3 regions of the Exiguobacterium sp. s189 genome follow, and region 2 is predicted to be linked to each of the others. Evidence: predicted binding sites of a transcription regulator. Region 2 holds the regulator's gene; each other region holds the start of a gene.
The links. Region 2 encodes Rex, which represses fermentation and respiration genes when NADH is low (regulators of the CRP and FNR family bind a similar motif). Its sites were predicted from a motif close to TTGTGAAATATTTCACAA; they were not measured.
Positions count from the first base shown of each region.

Region 1 (7,443 bases), on a different contig from region 2:
GGCGGCTCAAACGTCCGAACGCACTCGGTCCGAGAATCCGTAAGCAAGTATGTCTTTCACATCGATCGGACTTTTCGTGGAGATGAGTACATCTCCGCTTTTTTTCTGTCCTTCGATGTGATGAAGTGCAATCTTCTCCAGTTGACGTCCTATTCTTAACGCGATTGGCGCAGATTCATGGCATCGTAAGTTTTCGATGGTCACTTCATCGGTCCGATTATTCCCTCCGAACAGTTCGAGATCAGCTCTCGAGGTTGTAAATCCACGAACGGAGATGCGATGTAATTGAACGCGCCGAGACTTGTATTGAACCGCCAGTGCCGGATGTTTTTCATAATCGTAAGTCGGATTACCAATCGCGGTCAATCCATGAATGAACACATCTTGATATGCGGAGACGACCAGGCTTCGTGGCGAGGATTTGGCGTATAACGAGCTTCGAACCGGTTCAACGGATACTAAATTCGTACCAGACAGAAAGCGTGCTGTCGCCGAATCGGAATCGTCTGCTAAATGATGACCGATGTGACGGAAATTAAATGAACGATTGTCATGCACAGAAAGATGACCAAAGATATGAACGTCATGAGCTGCTGACGAGGTCCCATGTGCTTTTACTTCAATTCCGCCAAAACACCCTTCGCTTTTATTGTTCACGAGTGTGACGTGCCGCGATCCATCGTCAATCTCAATTCCGTTCGAGTTTGAGAATCCGAGGGCGTGCGTTCGCCCATGAGGGTGATGACAATAACAGTTGGTGATATAAATGGCATCGCTATGGTGTGTCGTGATTCCGTCATCCCCATAGTTTGTCGCCTCAAGGTGATCAAGATGAATATACCGACTGCCGTTTGCGGCACGCAGTCCGTCCCCTAAATAATGATAGTGTGGAGACGTGATGTCGAATGCATGAAGACCGGCATTTTTAGCCGTCACATGATGCACCCAACCATACGTCACATGCGCAAACGTCAGGGCACTCGATGTCGTGTCACCGCTCGTGGTTCGTTTCACATCGCCTAATCGTGCGACGTTCCAATCGAGTGTCAGGTGACATACCTCGATATGATGGTTTCCCGCAAATGGGGTGGCGTTTCGTAACAGTCTTCGATGCTTTGGGGCACGATCCGATAGTTTTAGAATGGTGACGTCCTGTCCGGCACCTTCTAACACGCAGTTCGAAGGAAGGCGAATGCCCCGAACGATATATACACCTGCCGGGACAAAGACGCGGCGGTTAGAGCGGAGGGCGAGACGAAAAGCGAGCGTGCAATCCGTTTGTCCGTCCCCGACGGCGCCATAGTCTGTCACATCAACACGTTGTTTTGTGACCTGCATCAGATTCAAATATTCCGCATCAAGTCGGCGCATCCAAACAGGACGAACCATTCCGTCCATTTGTTCGAGCGGGAGTGACGTTTGAACAGGCGTAATGCGCTCAGTCATTGGAATTCGGCAAGGGATGGAATGTTGCTGCTCTGAGTAAGATGTCTCGCGCGTGGAGCGGTGCCATTCGAGTGTTCGCTGGATGAGGTCTTCTTCCGACCAATCAGAATATGAGGCAATCATCGAAGCGATTGATTGCGGGTCCTTTGCATTTTTCATAATAAATCCTCCTAGCATCATCTTCTCTAGCATGTACCCGTTTCGCCTCGTTTTTTAGCAATCAGAAGTATTTACTAGACAGAAGCATCTAGTCGTGTTATATTCAATATGTGCTTAATTAAGAATAGCTGGAATCATAATTCACAAGTGCTTGGGATTATTTTTCATTAGATAATCCAGAGGCTTGTATTTTTTTTGGTCAAGTTTTTTCTAGTAAGGCACTACTATAACGCATAGCGTTTATTTCAGGAGGGTTCATTCATGAACACAGGTAAAGTAAAATGGTTTAACTCAGAAAAAGGTTACGGCTTCATCGAAATGGAAGGCGGAGACGACGTATTCGTACACTTCTCAGCAATCCAAGGCGACGGCTTCAAAACACTTGAAGAAGGCCAAGAAGTAACTTTCGAAATCACAGACGGAGCTCGTGGACCACAAGCTTCTAACGTTGAAAAAATCTAATCTTCCTTTCTAAGGAATATGATACCTGTTCGCATCGGCGAGCAGGTTTTTTGTGTTTAATCGTGTAGTTTGAGGGAACAGTATACGAGCGACAAATCATGAAGGAGGAATTCGGAATGAGTGCAAAAGAAACAGCTTTAAAAATCCTAGATTCAAGTGATGTAGGGACGATGGCGACCGTGTATAAGGTGAAGCCACATAGTCGTTACATGACATTTTTCCATGATGATTTTACACTCTACACAGCAACCTCGAACGATACAGATAAGGTGGAGGAGTTAGAGAAGAATCCATATACGCATATTTTGATTGGTTATGATGGCGATGGGGTCGGCGACACGTACTTAGAAATCTTAGGGAAAGCGACTGTGTCAGATGATGAATCGATGAAAGAAAAAGTGTGGAACGACAAACTCGAAGGTTGGTTTGATGGACCAGATGATCCGAAGCTTGTCATCCTCAAAATCGAGCCGGAATCGATGCGTGTGATGAACAAGAAAGGTCAGCCACCTCAAGAAGTGACCTTGTAAAATCCTCAAAGGCGCCTCAAGTAGGCGTCTTTTTGATGGATATGAATAGAGTGTGACGTACATATGGACGAATCATGAACAAACAAAAATACATATGTGAAATAGTGAACATAGATGGTATATTGTGAATGTAATCACATTATTCATTTATTCAACTTCTTGAAAGGGAGGAATCATCATGTTCACGAAATTTTGGCAAAATCATAACATCGCTACGGCAATCTTGACGGTGTTACGTGTATGGCTCGGTTATCATTGGTTGACAGCAGGTTGGGGTAAAATCACAGGTGGCTTTGGAACGGAGGGATTCTTAAACAACGCGGTGACACTCGCGACTGGAGAACATCCAGCTGTCGCAGGATGGTGGGCTGCATTCTTAGAAAACGTTGCGATTCCAAACGCTGGATTGTTCGATATCCTGATTCCTTATGGTGAATTTTTGGTCGGGTTAGGGTTATTGCTCGGAGCACTCACACGTAGCGCGGCATTCTTCGGTCTTGTCATGAACATGGCTTTCTTGCTCTCTGGAACGGTCAGTACGAACCCAACGATGTTGATCGTATCTGTATTGATTTTGGTTGCTGGACATAACGCAGGGAAAATCGGAGTCGATGGTTTGTTCCTTCGCAACTTCGTCGAAACGAAAGTATTGCACCGTTCACCAAATCGTCAAATAGCTTCGTAACTTTTATGCGCTCTCCTGTGACAAACCTCTCATGTTTCGGCTACGATAGATATAGCCTACAGAGATAAAGGAGAACGCATATGACTACGACTCATTTTAAATGGCTTGGCTACACAGAAGGTGTGTCCTTCTTGTTGTTACTGTTTATCGCGATGCCATTGAAATATATGGCGGGTATTCCACTCGCGGTCAGTATCGTCGGCGCTGCACATGGTTTCTTGTTTGTGGCTTATGTGCTCGCAGCCGTCTACATGGCGTGGCGCTTCCGTTGGGGCTTCAAAGTTCTGACGCTTGCCGTCATGGCATCGGTCATCCCATTCGGACCATTTTTATTAGAAAAACGGGTACTCCCGTCAACAGAGAAGACATCGAACTGATTCGTTCGATGTCTTTTTTTGTTAGGATACTCGCTCAATGGACTGAGCTGCTGTACGTTCGGCTTGGATGTCATGGCGAATCCGATATGTGAGTGTGAAGGTACATAGGAGTAGGCCAATCATACATGCAGTGTATAGATGTGCGACTGGTACAAGATCGCTCAATACCCCGAATAGAATAAAACCAATTGGTGTGATGCCCATCGCAAGTGACTCGAGTACCCCGATTACGCGACCTAAATAATTCGGATCCGTATTCGTTTGTAAAAGTAATTGAATCGGAACGTTGACACGTACGATAAAGAAACCACTCAATAAGGCGAACATTGCGAAAAAGAAAATCGAAGTGAGGACGTTGAAGTTCAAATATAATGGAATGGCAGGGCCGACAAATAGAACACTGAGTATGGTCAGTGCAGATCGCATGGTCGACAGGCGATGTTTGATTTTGAATAGTGGCAAGGCGTGAAGTAAAGAAGCGATTAAGAATCCAATGGCAACCATGCTTTCAAGTAGTCCAAACTGAAACGGAGACACGCCGACCTCTTGTAAAGCGGCTATCGGGAACAACACTTCTGTCGCGACGAAAAAGAAGTTCAAGAAGGCAGCTAGAACGGCGACTGTCCATAAAACTCGTTGCTGCTTCAAATAAGAGAGACCAGACCGTACATCTTCCCAGGTGGATTGTTCGGTTGGAGCAATCTCTTTCTGATGAAATGTGAGTCGAGAAGCAAGCAAGGCGGCAATCATGAAGAATAGGGCTGAGCTGAATAAAAAAGCTGAAATCGGTATGAGTTTAAACAGTGCTCCGGCAAGAAGCGGAGTGCCGATACTTGAGATGGAGATGATGCTCTGAATGAGAGAGTTGGCACGTTGAAGCTCTTCCTCTTCGAATAGAAGGGGGATCGAACTCGATAGCGTGACCGATAAGAAGGTGGAAACGATAGATAAGAAGAATGTGATGACATAAAAGGCAGGTGCTTCGAACGTCCAAAGCAAACTTGCGATCCCTGCGAGTAAAAATAATCCTCCATTCAGAGACTCCATCTTGATGATGACTCGTTTTCGGTCAAGTTTGTCCGCATAAGCGCCGGCAAATGGCGACAAAAGAACGCGTGGCAATGTGCCTGCCAGTAAGACGAATGCGAATTGCAATCCAGATCCAGTCGTCGTCAACACCGTTAATCCTGCTACGAACGTAAATAAGTTGGATGCGAACAGTGACATGAATTTACCGAGTAATAAAATCGATAAATTGGAAGAAAAGAATTTCATAGTGAACACTCCTTTGCAAATTAGTTAAATGTGATTTAACATTATCATAAAGGCAATCGAGTGAAATGTAAACATAAAGTTCAATATAATTTAACTTATGGAGGTGGCATATGATTGGTGAACGAATTAAAACGTTACGAAAACAGAAGAAAATGACCCAAACGCAGTTGGCGGAAGGGATCGTCACGAAATCGATGCTCAGTATGATTGAAAATGGGAAAGCGGAGGCATCGATGCGTAGCTTACGAGAACTCGCAAGTCGGTTAGATGTCTCGATGCAGCAGTTATTGACTGACCCGAAAGAAACTGAACTACAGACGATGGTCGAGCAGTTAGAATATGAAGAAATGACACTCGTTTCGCGGCCAGATCAAGAAATACGACAGATGCTTTCCCCATACTTAAAAGAAGAAATGAACTCCGTGTGGCAAGGTAAAGCATACATGTTGTATGGAGATACGTACTTTCAAGAAGGAGAAAATGAGAAGGTATTGAACTACTACGATCGTGCCATTGAAATTTTTGAGAAGCTAGGTGAATCTGATGAATTGGCAATGGGACGAATCAGCCAGGCTTATTATTTATTGATGTGGAACCGATTTGAAGAATCGCTTGAACGGATTGACGCGATCGAACTTCTTGATGCGAAATACATGAAAACGAAAACGAGAACTGAGTATGTCATGTTGATTGTATTTAAAAACCTTCTTTGTGACGAGGATTTGGAAGATTCGATTCGACAGCTTGAAGACGTGCTCGAGTATATGAAACGGACAAGAATCTACTACCGTGCGGACGACGTGTATCGCACCATTTCGATTTGTGCGCTCTATTTGAACGATGAAAAGCAAGTTCATGAGTCTTTACAAAAGGCGAAGCAATACATTCAATTCACGGAAGACCGCTTGGCAGAAATCAAAGTGGCACTTTCTGAAGCGCTCTATGCGATGGAATATCGACATATTGATCTGTTAGGGGAAAACGTCAAGTTGATGGAATCACTCACGACAGAGATCGAGCCGTTCATTGCGGCGATTTCGATGGCGAAAGGTGTGTACTACGCTTTTCGAGGGGAATCGGAAAAAGGAAGAGAGTGTTTATTGGCACTATGGGAAAACAGAGACGAGTGGAAAGCACATAGTTTAGTCGATATCGCAATTTACTACGAAGGTTTATTAAGGGGAACACTGAACGGATGCGGAGACGACTGGGTATCGGTCATCGAAGAACAAGTAGCGAAATTCCCGCAAGGACTGTTTCGCAAACGTTTAGAATTATTACTACAACAAATCAAGGGCTGACGAATCAGCCCTTGAACGTTTGAATCAATGTCCCTTGACCATGCTCGACTTGGACGGAAGCGTGTGCTCCATTGACGAGCGTCATTTGCGGCGGAACGTGTCCGAAATCGATATCGAAAAAGATAGGAACCTCCAACATGTGGTGAAGCTCCTCATACACCATCTCGGTCGTATAGTCTTGATGCACAGATGGGGCATCACTTCGTCCGAACAGAATACCAGACGTCTGATTGAACCAACCGGCCCACTTCATTTGAAGAAGGGTCCTTTTTAATGCCGGAACGTTCATCTCGACGTTCTCAAAATACCAAAGAATCGGTTCATCATTCAGGTGCTCGTGTTGGAACGTCTTAACGTCTCCATACGGTGTCCCGATTGTATGTAAGAGCACGTCAAGACATCCACCGAGCAATCGACCTGTTGCGTGTTGACCACCGATTGCTTTCCATTCAGTCGCTTCCGTCAAATGAAACAGATGTGGCGTCGGATTGTCAAACTGCCATTCTTTTTGGAACTTCTCGGATGAGCTTTGGATGACCGTCTCGTCGACCCGCGTTGACAATACATCTAGCCAGCGTGAACTCGTTTCGTCCCAAATATCGGCACGCAAATCGACCAGGTTCGGACCATGGGCCGAGGCGATTCCGGTTTTTAATGTATAGACGAAGAGTAACAAACTCGTATCTGAATAACCGAGCATCCATTTCGCGGGTAAGGATTCCCAATCGATTTGATCAAGGATCTCCATTAAGAGCTCCCCACCCCAGGGCGGGATGATCAAGTCGACATTGTCATCTTGAAATAGGGATGTCAGTTCATGTGCACGCACCTGAGCCGGAGCAGATTTTCCAAATCGTTGTTTCCACGCATTCGGAGTGAATTGCAATGTAAACCCGCGATCGGAAAACTTCTGTTCCGCTTGATGCAATAGATGATGCAGTTCTGTTGGTATACCTGACGAAGGGGCGGTGACACCAAATTGATGACCGGTTAACTGTGGATAACGAATCATGACGACCTCCTGTGGATAAGTGATAGATGGAATCGGTTAAAACGGTTATCCACATGTGGACAACTAGTTGGAGCGCATCCGTTCCGCGTGACGCATTCCCCATTCGTTCATCGCTTCGAGAATCGGGATCAGTGTTTTCCCATACTCGCTTAAGCGATAATCGACACGGGGAGGGACTTCTGGATAGACGGTCCGG
Region 1 is NZ_JACSKM010000004.1:125,446-132,888, forward strand. It holds gene KNO99_RS07045 (flavodoxin domain-containing protein) at 1-43, shown strand, start outside; gene KNO99_RS07050 (glycoside hydrolase family 55 protein) at 7-1,605, opposite strand; gene KNO99_RS07055 (cold-shock protein) at 1,867-2,067, shown strand; gene KNO99_RS07060 (pyridoxamine 5'-phosphate oxidase family protein) at 2,184-2,597, shown strand; gene KNO99_RS07065 (DoxX family membrane protein) at 2,776-3,282, shown strand; gene KNO99_RS07070 (DUF3817 domain-containing protein) at 3,363-3,659, shown strand; gene KNO99_RS07075 (MFS transporter) at 3,681-4,934, opposite strand; gene KNO99_RS07080 (helix-turn-helix domain-containing protein) at 5,045-6,235, shown strand; gene KNO99_RS07085 (S66 family peptidase) at 6,240-7,247, opposite strand; gene KNO99_RS07090 (winged helix-turn-helix transcriptional regulator) at 7,311-7,443, opposite strand, start outside.
Region 1: KNO99_RS07065 (DoxX family membrane protein) is a predicted target of Rex. The motif match lies at 2,720-2,737, and genes of this name have one in related genera.

Region 2 (7,443 bases):
GTATCTTGAATGCCTTGCATATGCTTCACGTCTTTCGTGCCGCCGATGAGACCACCTGTGAGTGTCCCGAACAAAATTCCGAACGGTCCACCGAGGATTCCGACCGCCATCCCGATGAGCGCACCTTTCGTCGACTTGTTGACGGGTGCAAGCTGCGCCGCATCCTCAAACGAGAACGCCCCGTTTTCTTCACGCTTGATGACGACCAATTGTTCAAAACCGACGAGCCCATCCGAATGGTACTTTTTCAGCTTACTGAACGCCTGATACGAGATCGCCTCTTCTGGAAAGGTGAACGTGACGATGTGATACGGTTGTTTTTCCTTTTTAGCCATGAAACATTCCTCCTTTAAGGTAGAAAACATGACGCGCACTTACCCTATCCTTTTTCCCCGAGTAACTTGTAAATAATCTACATTAACAAATCAATCGGTGAGGATGTTTTATGTACTTATTATGGTAAAATTTACATATCAACTCAAAAGGAGCTTTGCTATGCAACGTACACTTCGTAAGTCCGCGACGGACCGCTCTCTGTCTGGAGTATGCGGTGGGATTGCTGAATACGTGAACATCTCTTCACTCGGTATTCGGCTACTATTCGTTTTTTTGCCGGCTAACTTTCTCATCTACATCCTTCTTGCCAATTTGATGAAAGATGAACCACGCTATCTATAAGAAAACGCGAAAGCCGTTAGCTTCCGCGTTTTTCTATTAAGCATTCACTTTGTCTTTCATCGCTTCAAGCGCTCCGCTGTTCAAGAAGTGCCATGGTTTGTTGTAGTGAGGTTGGAAGAAGAAGTCGACGTATGCGAGCTCTTCAATCGTCATCTCGTTTTGGATCGCAAGAGAGAGCGTGTTGACCGCTTGTGTCAAATCCGCTTTTGATAACACTTGTCCACCGACAATGCGATGTGTTCCTGTCTCATAGACGAGTTTGAATTCGACTTTCTCTGCGGTCGGCATGAACTCCGGACGATATGCATCCTCAATGACGACACTTTCTACGTCGAGTCCGAAAAGGGATGCCGCTTCTTCCGTCAAACCAGACGACGCAATGTTCCAGTCATAAAGTCGAAGTCCTGACGTTCCTTGCGTCCCTTGGTAGCGAACGCGTGGTTGCATCATGTTTTCCGCGACGAGCGTTCCCATACGGACAGCATTCGTTGCAAGCGGGATATAGGCATGTGTGCGTGCCGGGTTGTAGTAGACGGCACAGCTGTCACCTGCCGCAAAGATGTCCGAGTTGCTCGTGCGCATGTATTCATCGACGATGATGGCACCGTTCCCGAGCATATCGACCTGTCCTTCTAAGAGTCCTGTGTTCGGACGGAATCCGACGCAGAGGATCACGAGATCCGCCTCGAATTCACCTTTGTCCGTCACGACATGTGTGACATTTCCATCTGTACCACGGAACGCTTCGACCGTCTGACCGAGTTCGAGGTCGATTCCGCGACTGGTCATGTCTGCTTCTAATGGATCCGTGAACGACTTATCGAGATATTTGTTCAAGATGCGGTCGGCACTATCGATGAACGTAACATGCTTCCCGTATGTTTCGAACGCCTCGACGAGTTCGACTCCGATATAACCCGCCCCGATGACAGCAATCTTCGTCGCATCTGTCGCGCGCTCGATGATGCGTTGTGCGTGCGCATAGTTTTTACAGAGTTCGATTCCATTCATTTCGATTCCTGGGAGCGTTGGGACGATTGGCCATGAACCCGTCGTGACGATCAAGCGGTCATACGTGTCGTGCACGTCTTCCCCCGTCTCGAGATTCTTGGCGTGGACCGTCTTCGCTTCGGCGTCAATCGACAAGACATCATGTTTCATGCGCATAGTCGCTCCGAGTTCTTCAAGCTCGCGTGGAGAGGAGTAGAACAATTCTTCCGCACGTTGGACGACCCCACCGACGTGGAGCGCAATCCCACACGAGAGGAAGCTGACGTTGTCGTTCCGCTCGTAAACGGTGATGTCGAGATTGTCGTGCTTGGCGAGTAAACCTTTGACTGCTGCTGTTCCTGCGTGTGTACATCCGATGACTGCGATTTTCATATGAGTCGTCTCTCCTTTTATGTTAGACAGTACGTTTCATTTTTATATTGTGATAAATATCACATTTATTTCTTGATCTTAGTGTACTATTTCACAATGTAAGGTTCAACGACTATGCTCACTATTTCACGTATAAGTGTCTAAAGTTTGAACAGAAAAAATCCGCTCATTCTCATGACCGGACTCGTCGCTTTTTCAATAGATGATAGCTTATGAGAAATAGATGCACAATCAAACCGAAGACGTTCATAGCAAGCCCGACGACCGCCCACCACAATGCTCCCCAGCCGTACCCAAACGTCAGACTGCCAATTAGTAGCATATAGCCACTTACGGCCAATACTATATTTAAGATGAATGGAAAAGGCCTTTGTTTTTTCGTTCGGATCATTTGATACGTTGAAATGATGACTCCCAGTGTGAGTCCAAACAGCAATACGAGCAAAATGGTGATGTCATTCATCCTTTACCTCCATAACTTGATTGGAAAGACGCTTTCAAGATTGTCCCTCACGTCTACTTTTCAGCCTCTGATAAATGACAATGCCAACGTGAAGAATCATACCAAGTACGTACAAGATCAACCCTAATGCAAGCCAACCGAGTGCATCCCAACCACGTACGATTGTCATTCCGACAAGAAACAAGATATAGCCAGTTACGAGTAGCAACGACGAGACGATGAATTGACGTCGCAATCGAGATTTGATAGAGAAAAATAAGAAAAGCAGTAGGATGGTTGTCATCGTGCCTAATACTATAAGGTCTTCTCCGCTATACTCCCGAATCATCGTGCATCCTCCCTCATATATGTGACTCATTTTATTGTAGCACATGAAATGGAAATTTATCTCAATCACTCACATTCTATCAATACGTCACGACAAAAAAAGCATCATCCCATTTACGGAACGATGCTCATTTCTCATTCATCTGTTTCATTAAATCCATCTGTTCTTGCACCATCGCTTCTTTCTCCCGGCGCAACACCCCTTTGTAGGCGACGCGTGAAATCGATAAACTGATTTCATATAGGAAGAAGAGTGGCAATGACACCATAAGGTGCGACGTCAAATCCGGTGGTGTGATGAATGCCGCGACTACGAATAGCGCGAAGTACGCATACTTACGAATCTTCGATAAGAAGTATGGTGTCACGACACCAATCCGTGTCAAGAACATCGTCACGACCGGCAATTGGAACAATAGACCGAACGGGATCGTCAGTTGCAACAAGAACGTGAAGTAATTGTTCGCCCCGATGATTTGTTCGAGTCCGAGGTCTTGCCCGAGGTCCGTCGAGATATCGAGGACGAGCGGGAATAACCAGTAGTAGGCGAACGCAAGGCCGATCAAGAACAATCCGAAGATGATCGGGATATAGGCAAGGGTACCTTTCCGTTCATTCGGATGCAGACCGGGTGCGACAAACGCCCACACTTGATACAGTAAGAATGGGCTCGCCGCAATCAGGCCGATGATGAGCGCCAAGTTCAAGTAAATCATGAGCGGGTCCGCGACCCCAAAGGCGTTCAGTTCGAGCCCGCGTTCGACGAGATCTTCTTGCAAGTACGCGAGTACATATTTGACACTCGGCAAAGCCATCAAAAAGAAGGCAAAGACGACAAATGCAGATAGCATCAGTCGTCTCCGCAGCTCTGTCAAGTGATCGGTGAGTTCCCGCTCTTGATCAGGTTGATGATTCATGGCTTACTGCTCTTTCTTTTCGATAGCTTTCTTGTCGTTCTCGTCGTGCTCGTTCATCATGCCGTTCGTTGCATTTTTGAACTCACGAAGCGTTTGTCCGGCCGCGCGACCAAACTCCGGTAATTTCTTCGGTCCGAAGATGATGAGCGCGATGATGGCGATGATGAATAGACTCGCCCCACCCGGAATCCCGACGACGAGTGATGATGCTAGTAATTCCATTATTGATGGACCCCCTCAGCGGTTGGATAGTGTTGCATAAAGTAAATGAGTGACTGCAGCTCAATCGACAAATCGATGTGATGGACGCGAACCGTGTCCGGTACGGTAAGTCGTGCCGGTGTGAAGTTCAAGATGCCCTTGATACCGAAACGGACCAAGTCGTCTGCGACGGACTGTGCATAGGCAGAAGGTACCGTCAAAATGGCGACGTCAATCTTGTTTTGCTTCATAATTTTTTCCATCTCATCGACGTGATGAATTGGGACGCCTGACATCGTCGTGCCGACTTTTGTCTCGTCTGCGTCGAACCCGACGACGATATGTGTGTTATTGTTTTTAAGGAAGTTATAGTTGACGAATGCCGTCCCAAGGTGACCGACCCCGACCAAGGCGACATTCGTAATCTCGTCCTGATTCAGTGTCTTTCGGAAAAAGTCTAACAGATACTGCACGTTATAGCCATATCCCTTTTTACCAAGCGCACCGAAGTACGAGAAATCACGGCGAATCGTAGCCGAATCGACCTTGACCGCCTCACTCAGTTCTGCTGAAGAGACACGCTGTTTACCTGACGCGTGCAGGCTTTGAATAAATCGATAGTATAGTGGCAACCGTTTGGCTGTCGCTTGTGGAATCTTTGGTTCGTTTTGACTCAACGGAAAGAGCCTCCTTTTTACGACACGTTACAAACGAATCTGAATTTCATACACCTTGATTGTAAACGAATTCACATGACCACTCAACGAATATACCTAAAATCGCTGAAAAATACAGTATACTAAATAGAGAGAAAGGGGTTTTTTCACTTGATCCTACTGCAAGTCAATAACTTATCCAAATCCTTCGGCGTCGAGCCGATTTTAGAAAACGTCAAACTCGAAATCCAAGAAGGCGAACGCGTCGCCCTCGTCGGCCGAAACGGGGCTGGGAAGTCAACGCTTTTGAAAGTCATCGCCGGTGAATACAACTATGACTCCGGGGACATCATGAAGCCAAAAGACGTCACCATCGGCTATCTCGCCCAAGACTCAGGGCTCGAATCCGACGAGACGATCTGGAACGAGATGCTCACCGTCTTCACGGACTTGATCGAGCAAGAGAAGACGCTCCGTCGCATGGAGGCCGACATGGGATCCGAACGGATTCTAAACGACGCCGCTGCGTACGAACGCCTCCTCTCCTCTTACGATGAAGAACAGCACACATTCAAAGAGCGCGGCGGTTACCAGTATGAAGCGACGATCCGCTCGGTCCTTCACGGAATGCGCTTCTATCCGGACGACTTCGAACGTCGGATCGACACGCTCTCCGGGGGACAACGGACGCGTCTCGCCTTGGCGAAGATGCTCCTTCAAAGTCCCGACCTGCTCATCTTGGACGAGCCGACGAACCATTTGGACATCGAGACGCTCGCCTGGCTAGAGAAGTACTTGAGCGGCTATAAAGGTGCCGTCCTCATCGTCTCCCACGACCGCTACTTCCTCGACCGCGTCGTCTCGGTTGTCTATGAGCTGTCACGTCATCGGAGCCGCCGCTTCGTCGGGAACTACACGAAGTATCTCGAACAAAAGGCCGCTCTCTACGAACAAGAGAAGAAGCAGTTTGAGTCGCAACAAGAAGAGATTGCCAAGATGCAGGACTTCATTCAGCGAAACATCGCCCGGGCGACGACGACGAAACGGGCGCAAAGCGTACGGAAGCGTCTGGAGAAAGTCGATCGTCTCGATGCTCCGGACGGTGACGAACGCAGTGCGGTCCTCTCGTTCTCCATCAAACGACAGAGCGGAAACGATGTGTTGAGCGCGAGTGACCTCGCCATCGGGTATGAAGAACCGATTGCCCAAAATCTCCGTTTCCAGCTACAGCGCGGGGAATCCGTCGCTCTCGTCGGTCCGAACGGGGTCGGGAAGTCGACACTTCTCAAAGTGTTGACGAAACAACAAGCCGCCCTTACCGGTGATATCCGCTACGGGACCGGCGTCGAGATCGGCTACTACGATCAGGAGCAGCAGAACTTGTCGGACGCGAACCGTGTCATCGACGAGATTTGGAACGACTGGCCGCTCATGCGCGAGCAAGAAGTGCGGAGTCTTCTCGGACAGTTCCTCTTCAGCGGCGATGATGTCATGAAGCGTGTCCATGAATTATCAGGCGGCGAACGCGCACGTCTCACGTTGGCCAAGCTGAAGCTCGAGCAACCGAACCTCCTCATCCTGGACGAGCCGACGAACCACTTGGACCTCGACTCGAAAATGATTTTAGAGAACGCCCTTCTCGACTATCCAGGTACGATTCTCTTCGTCTCGCACGACCGCTACTTCATCGATCGTCTCGCGACGCGTGTGTTAGAAATCACGCCGAACGGCATCGACGAGTATCTCGGTGACTATTCGTACTACGTCGAGAAGAAAGAAGAACTCGAAGAACTCGCGCGACTCGCCCGTGAAGAGACGAAGCAGGTCGTCGTGAAAAAACAGCGTGCCGATAAAGAACAACAACGAGAAGAGCGCCGCATCAAACAGCGCATCGAAGAGATTGAGCTGGCAATCGAGCAACATGAAAATCGCCTCGACGAGATTGAACAGTTGCTTTGTGAGCCGGACGTCTTCAACGACTTCGCCCGTGCCCAGGAGTTGTCGACCGAATCGGACGCAGCGAAAGAATCCATCACCGCACTTTATGCGGAATGGGAGGAACTCCATACATGATGCGTACACGTGCCATGCGAATCGAGTTCATTCAAGCGTTTCTCACGGGACTGGCCTATATCGTACCAACCGGGACTGAGTTCGTATCTGAACTCATCCGCGGGGAGCCAACGATCGTCCCGTCTATTCTCTTTTACTTTTTACCGGTCGTGATCGGCTTCATCATTCAGACGTGGCCAGGGATTCTACTCAGCCTTTTCAGTGGTCTGCTCATGAGCACACTCTTCATCCGTATCGTCGTCTGGCCGGTTGATGTGACCGTTCATACGTTCTATGCGCCGGGATCCGTGTGGGCCCACTTCTATGAAGAGACGCTCTTCATGTGGATCCTCGCCCTTCTCGTCTTCATCGTGAGCCGTATCAATACGTGGCATCGGGAGAATTATCGACAACCGAAAGCGTAAACAGTCCGTCCTCTTTTTTGAAGGGGACGGTTTTTTCATTTATGTATAAATTTATTTATAGATAAGGTGATTTTTCTTAATTTGTTTTTCGTTAGAGTGCGCGTTATTCTAGTCACGTACCGAAACAACGGATGATTTCTTAGGAGGAATGACAGATGAGTAAACATGTATTAATGGTCGTGACGAACGCAAAAGAAATGAAGGACGGTCACACGACTGGACTTTGGTTGTCCGAGTTTGGTGAGGCATACGTCGAGTTCAAACAACAAGGATATGACATCACGGTCGCTAGCCCGAACGGTGGTCAATCTCCAATCGACGCACGCAGTTTAGAAGGAGAA
Region 2 is NZ_JACSKM010000009.1:99,321-106,763, forward strand. It holds gene KNO99_RS11845 (hypothetical protein) at 1-335, opposite strand, end outside; gene KNO99_RS11850 (PspC domain-containing protein) at 496-678, shown strand; gene KNO99_RS11855 (FAD-dependent oxidoreductase) at 715-2,061, opposite strand; gene KNO99_RS11860 (hypothetical protein) at 2,234-2,524, opposite strand; gene KNO99_RS11865 (hypothetical protein) at 2,559-2,852, opposite strand; gene tatC (twin-arginine translocase subunit TatC) at 2,980-3,768, opposite strand; gene tatA (twin-arginine translocase TatA/TatE family subunit) at 3,772-3,990, opposite strand; gene KNO99_RS11880 (redox-sensing transcriptional repressor Rex) at 3,990-4,646, opposite strand; gene KNO99_RS11885 (ABC-F family ATP-binding cassette domain-containing protein) at 4,797-6,698, shown strand; gene KNO99_RS11890 (hypothetical protein) at 6,695-7,102, shown strand; gene KNO99_RS11895 (type 1 glutamine amidotransferase domain-containing protein) at 7,258-7,443, shown strand, end outside.

Region 3 (7,443 bases), on a different contig from region 2:
TGCATTGCTCTATCATGTATACTCGACACAATCCGGGGCTGAGATAAATGTCTTTGATGAAAGCACGCTTGTCTCAAAAGGGACTGTAACAGGGGCAGACGTAGCTAAATCTGTACAGTATTATGTTTACTAAAAAGAGGCAGCACGCGCTGCCTCTTTTTACGTGGATGGTTTCGGAATAATGACGCCTTCTTCTAAATCAAGCAACAAGTCAATCAATTCCGCACAGAACTCCGGAAACTGCTCCAAAAAGGCACCGGGACCGACTTCATCCGTAAAGTCGATATATAGGTCGGCCACGTTTCCAGACATTTTCGCAGGTAAGGCGAGGAACGCCGAACCGAAGCGCCAGCTGCCTCGGATGTCGAGTAACTTTCCGAGGACGAGATCGCCGGTCTCGCGTTCTTCCGGTAACTGAACAGCGTACGTCTCTTTTGACTCCCAGTCTTTTAACTGACCGTTTTCCGTCACTTCAAAGATGCTGCAGCGCGGGACGGCTAGTCCACGGAGTGCGTGATAAAGAGCAGGTGACATGTCGCCCTTATGGTCAGCCAAGTAGCGACCATGAGGCGTCATGCCGTCTTCGTCCGTTTCAAAGAAGACGGCCCAATCAATGAAGAGGTCACGGAAGAGCTCGGCATCTTTCAAATGCCATGTCCCTTCCGATGCGATTTCTTGAATATAGTTCGTCCATTGTGTGCTTCGCGCAAGAGCGGCTTGCTCATATAACTTTTTCAGTTCGGCAAGCAATTCGGACTCTTCGACGAGCAAAGGGAAGGGAATTACTTTCCGGTCTTTTTTCATCGGCGCGGTCCTCGCTTGTTCGCAGGGCGTTTGACGACAGGAGGCTTCTCCTCAATTCGTTTCTCGATTACATCACCACGATAAATCTCGAGTTCTTTCAATTCGACACCGAGTTGACGCGCGAATGATTTCAAGTGTGGTAAATCGTCCGTCGTCACGAGAGAAAGGACGGTCCCGCCTGCGTTACCACGAGCCGTACGGCCTGAACGGTGGATAAAGTCATCGATGGATTCTGGTAAATCGAAATGGACGACGTGCGTCACATCTTCGATATCGAGACCACGCGCTGCGAGACCCGTCGTGATGAGGAGCGGGTATTCGCCTTTACGGAATTCACGGAGTGTCTCGACGCGTTCGCGCTTTCCTTTCAAGCTGTCGAGCATGCGGTAGTTCACTTTCAACTTTTCAAGCTCCCCACGAAGTGGTGGCAAGAACGAGCGGTTATTGATGAACGCAAGTGCTTTCACGCCATCGACGTGTGAAAGACGGCGTAACAGTTCTGGTTTGTAGCGACGCGTCGTCAACAAGTAACCGTATGTCACTTGATCGCTGACAGCACGTTCGATTTTGATATGTGCCGGCTCGTTCATGAACGGTGCCGACCATTCTTTGAGTGAATCGGTGAGTGTTGCCGAGACGAGTGCAAGTTGACGCTCATGCGCAGTATGCTTGATGATGCGTTCTGCCGCTTCTGTCAATCCGCTATCGATGATTTGGTCGGCTTCATCGAGAATGACGGTATGCGTCTCATGGAGCTTCAGCTTTTTCTTGTCAATCAATTCGACGAGACGTCCCGGTGTCCCGACGATTAAATGCGGCTTTTTCTTGATTCGATCGATTTGACGTTTCAATTCGACACCGCCAATGAACGAGCCGATGCGAACATCGCCTTTTTCGGTGAAACGTTGTGCGACCTGTTGGATCTGCATGACAAGTTCACGAGTTGGAGCGACAATGACAACTTGGATTCGGTCGTTCGATGGATCAATCTTTTCAATCGCTGGGAGCAGGTAAGCGAGCGTTTTACCCGTTCCGGTCGGTGCCTCGATTGTCACGTCTTTTCCATCTAATAGTAGGGGAAACGCCTCTTTTTGGACCGGCATTGGCTCGTTAAAGCCCATCCGTTCCCACGTCTCGTTAATAAAAGGTTTTGTAAAATTCATAATAGGTCTCCTTATCTTTAGGCAAAAACAAAGGAAGCGAAAGCGCTCCCTCGTCAAATATAGCGAACATGCTCCTGACCATCTTCCATTGAAGAACGTAACGTCTGTGTATACGTTTGACCGTCTTCGATGAGTTGGATGTGAGCATCCGCGCCTTCTGCTGTCAATTCAACTTTCTCAATCGTGAATCCTTGATAAACGCGATACTGTAACTCGGACGTCATTTTCTCGAACGGTTTCAGTTCCGGATGTGTCGTGATGACATGGATTGGACGCGACAAAAGTCCGGCGAGTAATTGGTCGCGATAATCGATAAAATCTTCGTTCTCGATGTCATCGTCAAAGCGAATCCAAAACCCTCCATCTTCAAATTCTGTGATAAATCCATCACGCTTTTCACCAGCTTCGTCGACCTTTAGTGAGATGCGATCGCCGACTTGAAAGGCGTGGCTTGGTGTTAATGGTTCGTACGTCATGAGTAGAACCCCTTCCTCTTATACAATGTTCTGCCTTCATTGTGTCTGATACGACACAAAAATTCAAGTTCTAACCGAGTGATGTGAGATTTATCACCCCGAAAACTGTATAGTTCGTCACAGAACCATCAAATTAGTACAGATCATAGTTCAACCCTAATTAAATGGGGTTCAGCTGTTTCAAACTATATAATTAATCGAATATAACAGTTTGTAAAACGCTTTCAAAAACGGCTATTTCATCACGTTCATAAGATTGTTACAAGTTTCACAAGACTGTAAAACATATTGTTCACGTTTTCACGTACACTCACAGTATAGATAACACGCAGTTACTTTCGAGAATGAGGAGTGAATCAACATGGCAACCGAAATCAAATCCGCATGGTCAGGTTTTATCCCTGGTCAGTGGACGAATGAAGTCAATGTCAGTGAGTTTATCCGTTTGAACCGTCATGAATACACAGGGAACGATACGTTTTTAGCAGGTCCGACAGAAGCGACAAACGTTCTTTGGAATCGTGTGATGGAACTGACAAAAGAAGAGCGTGAACGCGGAGGCGTTTGGGACGTTGATCAACATACACCATCGACAATCGTGTCGCATGGACCAGGTTACTTAAACAAAGAGTTAGAGAAAGTCGTTGGCGTTCAGACGGATGAGCCGTTCAAACGTTCGATTCACCCAAATGGCGGGATTCGCATGGTGGATGCCGCACTCGAATCATATGGTTTCGAACCAGATGAAGAAATCACAAAAATTTATTCAGAGATCCGTAAAACACATAACCAAGGTGTCTTCGATGCCTACACGCCTGAAATGCGGGCGGCTCGTAAATCAGGAATCATCACAGGTCTTCCGGATGCGTACGGTCGTGGACGCATCATCGGTGACTATCGCCGCGTCGCGCTCTACGGAATTGATTTCTTGATGGCAGAACGCAAAAAAGACTTGGCGAAACGGGGTGGATTCTTATCTGAATCAGACATCCGTGACCGGGAAGAACTATCGGAACAACTTCGTGCGCTTCAAGAACTCAAGCAACTTGGGGCAGCTTATGGATTTGACCTCGGTCGCCCTGCTGAAAACACGCAAGAAGCGTATCAATGGGTGTACTTGGCATACCTTGCTGCGATTAAAGAACAAAACGGTGCCGCGATGTCACTCGGACGCGTCTCGACATTCCTCGATGTGTACGCTGAACGTGACCTTGAAGCTGGTCGTTTAACAGAATCGGACGTTCAGGAAATCGTCGATCACTTCATCATGAAGCTTCGAATCGTCAAATTCTTACGGACACCAGACTACAATGAATTGTTCTCAGGTGACCCGACTTGGGTGACAGAATCAATCGGTGGGATGAGTGAAGATGGTCGCTCGAACGTTACGAAGAGCTCGTTCCGATTCTTACATTCACTCACAAACCTCGGTCCTGCTCCAGAACCAAACTTGACGGTCCTTTGGTCAACGAAACTTCCAGAAGGATTCAAACAATACTGTGCGAAAATGTCGATTGAAACGTCAGCGATTCAATATGAGAATGATGATTTGATGATGCCACAATTCGGTGATGACTACGGCATCGCATGTTGTGTGTCACCGATGAAGATCGGGAAACAAATGCAATTCTTCGGTGCGCGTGCCAACATGGCGAAAGCCCTTCTTTATAGCATGAACGGCGGACGTGATGAGAAGAGCGGCGCTCAAATTGCTCCAGCTTGGGAAATGAATACAGAAGATGTGCTCACGTACGAAAAAGTATATGCCGACTTTGACCGTACACTCGATTGGTTGGCAGAGCTATACGTCAATACGCTCAACGTCATTCACTTCATGCATGACAAATATGCGTATGAACGTATCGAAATGGCGCTTCACGATCCAGAAATCTTACGGACGATGGCTTGTGGGATCGCGGGTCTCTCCGTAACGGCAGATAGTCTTTCAGCAATCAAATATGCAAGCGTCAAACCGGTTCGTAACGAAGAAGGAATCATCGTCGATTTCGAAACGGAAGGCGACTTCCCGAAATTCGGTAACAATGACGACCGTGTCGACACGATTGCCGCAGAACTCGTCGAATCGTTCATGGAAAAAGTACGGAAACATAAAACATACCGTGACGCACTTCATACGCAATCGGTCCTCACCATCACATCAAACGTGGTGTACGGTAAGAAAACAGGGAATACGCCAGACGGTCGCCGTGCTGGTGAACCATTCGCTCCAGGTGCCAACCCGATGCATGGACGGGATACAAAAGGTGCGGCTGCATCGCTCTCATCTGTTGCGAAACTTCCGTTTGAACACGCACAAGACGGGATCTCGTATACGTTCTCAATCGTACCGAAAGCACTCGGAAAAGAAGAAATCGCACGTGAACTCAACTTGGCGGCACTTCTCGATGGGTATATGAGTGGAGAGCACAAAGGACATCATTTGAACGTCAACGTCTTCAACCGCGAGACGCTTCTCGACGCAATGGAACATCCGGAAGAGTATCCACAACTCACAATCCGCGTATCTGGATATGCGGTCAACTTCATCAAGTTGACACGTGAGCAACAGATTGATGTCATCAACCGTACGTTCCACGGTTCGTTGTAAGTAAAGGCTTAGCGGCCTTCCACGGAGGGCCGCTCATTCGTTAGGAGGTCATTTCGATGACAATGGGATATGTACATTCGGTCGAATCATTCGGAACAGTTGACGGCCCAGGGATTCGCTTCATCGTCTTTTTACAAGGTTGTGCCTTGCGTTGTTTATACTGCCATAATGCGGATACGTGGGATTTCAAAAAGAATAATCACCGCTCGGCTGAAGACGTCATTCAAGAGGCGCTCAGTTACCGTCCGTTCATGGAAGCATCGAACGGCGGCATCACCATCTCGGGTGGTGACCCACTCGCGCAACCTGAATTTTTAGAGGCACTGCTGCGTGAAGCAAAAAAGCATGGGCTCCATACGACACTCGATACGTCCGGTGCGCTCCGTCCTCCTAACTTGGATGCGATTTTAGATCACACCGATCTCGTCTTACTCGATATCAAGCATATCGACGACGACATGTGTAAAAAATTGACGGGACGTAGCAATGCTAACACGCTCGCGCTTGCTGAACACCTTTCCGAGCGCGGAACGAAAATGTGGATTCGCCACGTCCTCGTACCTGGGTGGACGCTTGAAGAAGGGGCGCTTCGTCGCACCGCAGCGTTCATTCAAAAACTAGACCATGTCGAGAAAGTCGAGATTCTGCCTTATCATGAGATGGGCGTCTATAAATGGGAGGCGCTCGGACTCGATTATCCGCTCAAAGGAACAAAACCTCCGACGTCTGATGAAGTCGAATGGGCGGAAGGAATCTTACAGGGAACTGTATAAAACAAGCGCAGACCGATGTGGTCTGCGCTTGTTTGACGTTATACTCGCTTTTTCTTCTTTTCTAAGACGCGGGCGTGCTCTGCTTGCTTCTTCTCCATGTAGAGAAGCTCACGCCCGAGTTTGACGTAGCTGGCATAGCGTTTCGCATCTAACGTACCGTTCGTTAGCGCCTCTTGGACGGCGCAACCCGGTTCTTTCTGATGTGAGCAGTCGCGGAAGCGGCATGTCTCGGCAAGCGCTTCGATATCACGGAACGTCTCATCGAGATGCTCGCTTCCTTCCCATAGTCCGAATTCTCGCATCCCTGGTGTGTCGATGACGTATAAGTCATCGATTCGGAACAGTTCGCGGTGTGTCGTCGTATGTTTCCCGCGCTCGTCCTGCGCCCGGACGGCTTGCGTGACGGCAAGTGTCTCGTGGGCTAGGGCGTTTGTCAGCGTAGATTTTCCGACGCCAGACGAACCGACGAAGGCGATTGTGCTTTCGCTCGGTAACGCGTGACGAAGTTCAGCCACACCTTTTCCCGTCACAGCACTGACAGGAAATACTTGAATTCCAGGTGCGTTTCGCTCAATGTCTTCGAGCAGTGTGTCGACCGATTCGACTTGGTCGGTCTTCGTCAGGACGATGATCGGGATTGCACCTGTGTCCCACGCAGCTAGCGTATAGCGTTCTAGACGACGGATGTTGAAGTCGTGTCCACATGCCATCGTAATCAAGACGTAGTCGACGTTCGCGCAGATCAGTTGTTCACGTGTCTCGTTGCCGGCGGCCGCTCGTGAAAGAACGGTCCGACGCTCAAGGAGATGGTGAATCGTACCTTGACCATGCTCGCGAACTTGAATCGTAACATAATCGCCGATGACCGGGTAATCCCGTTCGCTCGTCGCCTCATGTCGAAATTTTCCGGAAACCCCGCACATATAGGCGTTTTCTCCGATTGATACCGTATAAAGATGTTGGAACTGTGCCGTGACACGTCCCGTTTCAGTTTGTTGAAACAAATTAGAATCCTCCTTTTAATCATGGAGGACGACAGCCCTCCGATTCGCTGACATTTGGTGACGTGCATGCATCATGTTGCTCATAAAACATCATCCTTTCATTGTTCGATAGCATCAGTGTACCACAGTTATTGGAAACGGTAACATCTCAGTCTAAAGACCGAGGCGAAACAAGCCTTCCGCTCGTCGACCTATACAAAATAACGTATTATGATAAGAGTGTACTTAACAAGGAGGGATGACAGATGAATCACCAAGTGAAAAAGGTGTTGTTCATCGTAGCCGCGATCGCTCTAGTGCTTGTGTTGATCGGTGCTTTACCGAATATGATTTTATTCGGATTAGGAGCGCTCTTGACGCTTTGGGCTGGAGTCCGTTTTCAGGCTGTGACACACATCGGTGCTAAAGTTGGTTTCGGAATCCTTGCCGTCATCGGGATTGGGACGATGCTCTCAAACATCTGGGCACTCGTCGGAATCATTGTCGCGTGGTTGTTGTTTAAAGGGTATATGATGTATAAAGGTGAGAAACGTGACCCGGAAGTCGAAATTTTAAATGCCGACGGAACGCGTGCTAGCCGTAGCAGCTTCCAACAGTTCGATCAAGTGTGGCAAA
Region 3 is NZ_JACSKM010000005.1:56,079-63,521, reverse strand. It holds gene KNO99_RS08080 (hypothetical protein) at 1-133, shown strand, start outside; gene KNO99_RS08075 (hypothetical protein) at 160-804, opposite strand; gene KNO99_RS08070 (DEAD/DEAH box helicase) at 801-1,967, opposite strand; gene KNO99_RS08065 (hypothetical protein) at 2,021-2,443, opposite strand; gene pflB (formate C-acetyltransferase) at 2,805-5,051, shown strand; gene pflA (pyruvate formate-lyase-activating protein) at 5,108-5,824, shown strand; gene rsgA (ribosome small subunit-dependent GTPase A) at 5,863-6,828, opposite strand; gene KNO99_RS08045 (lmo0954 family membrane protein) at 7,074-7,443, shown strand, end outside.
Region 3: pflB (formate C-acetyltransferase) is a predicted target of Rex. The motif match lies at 2,700-2,717, and genes of this name have one in related genera.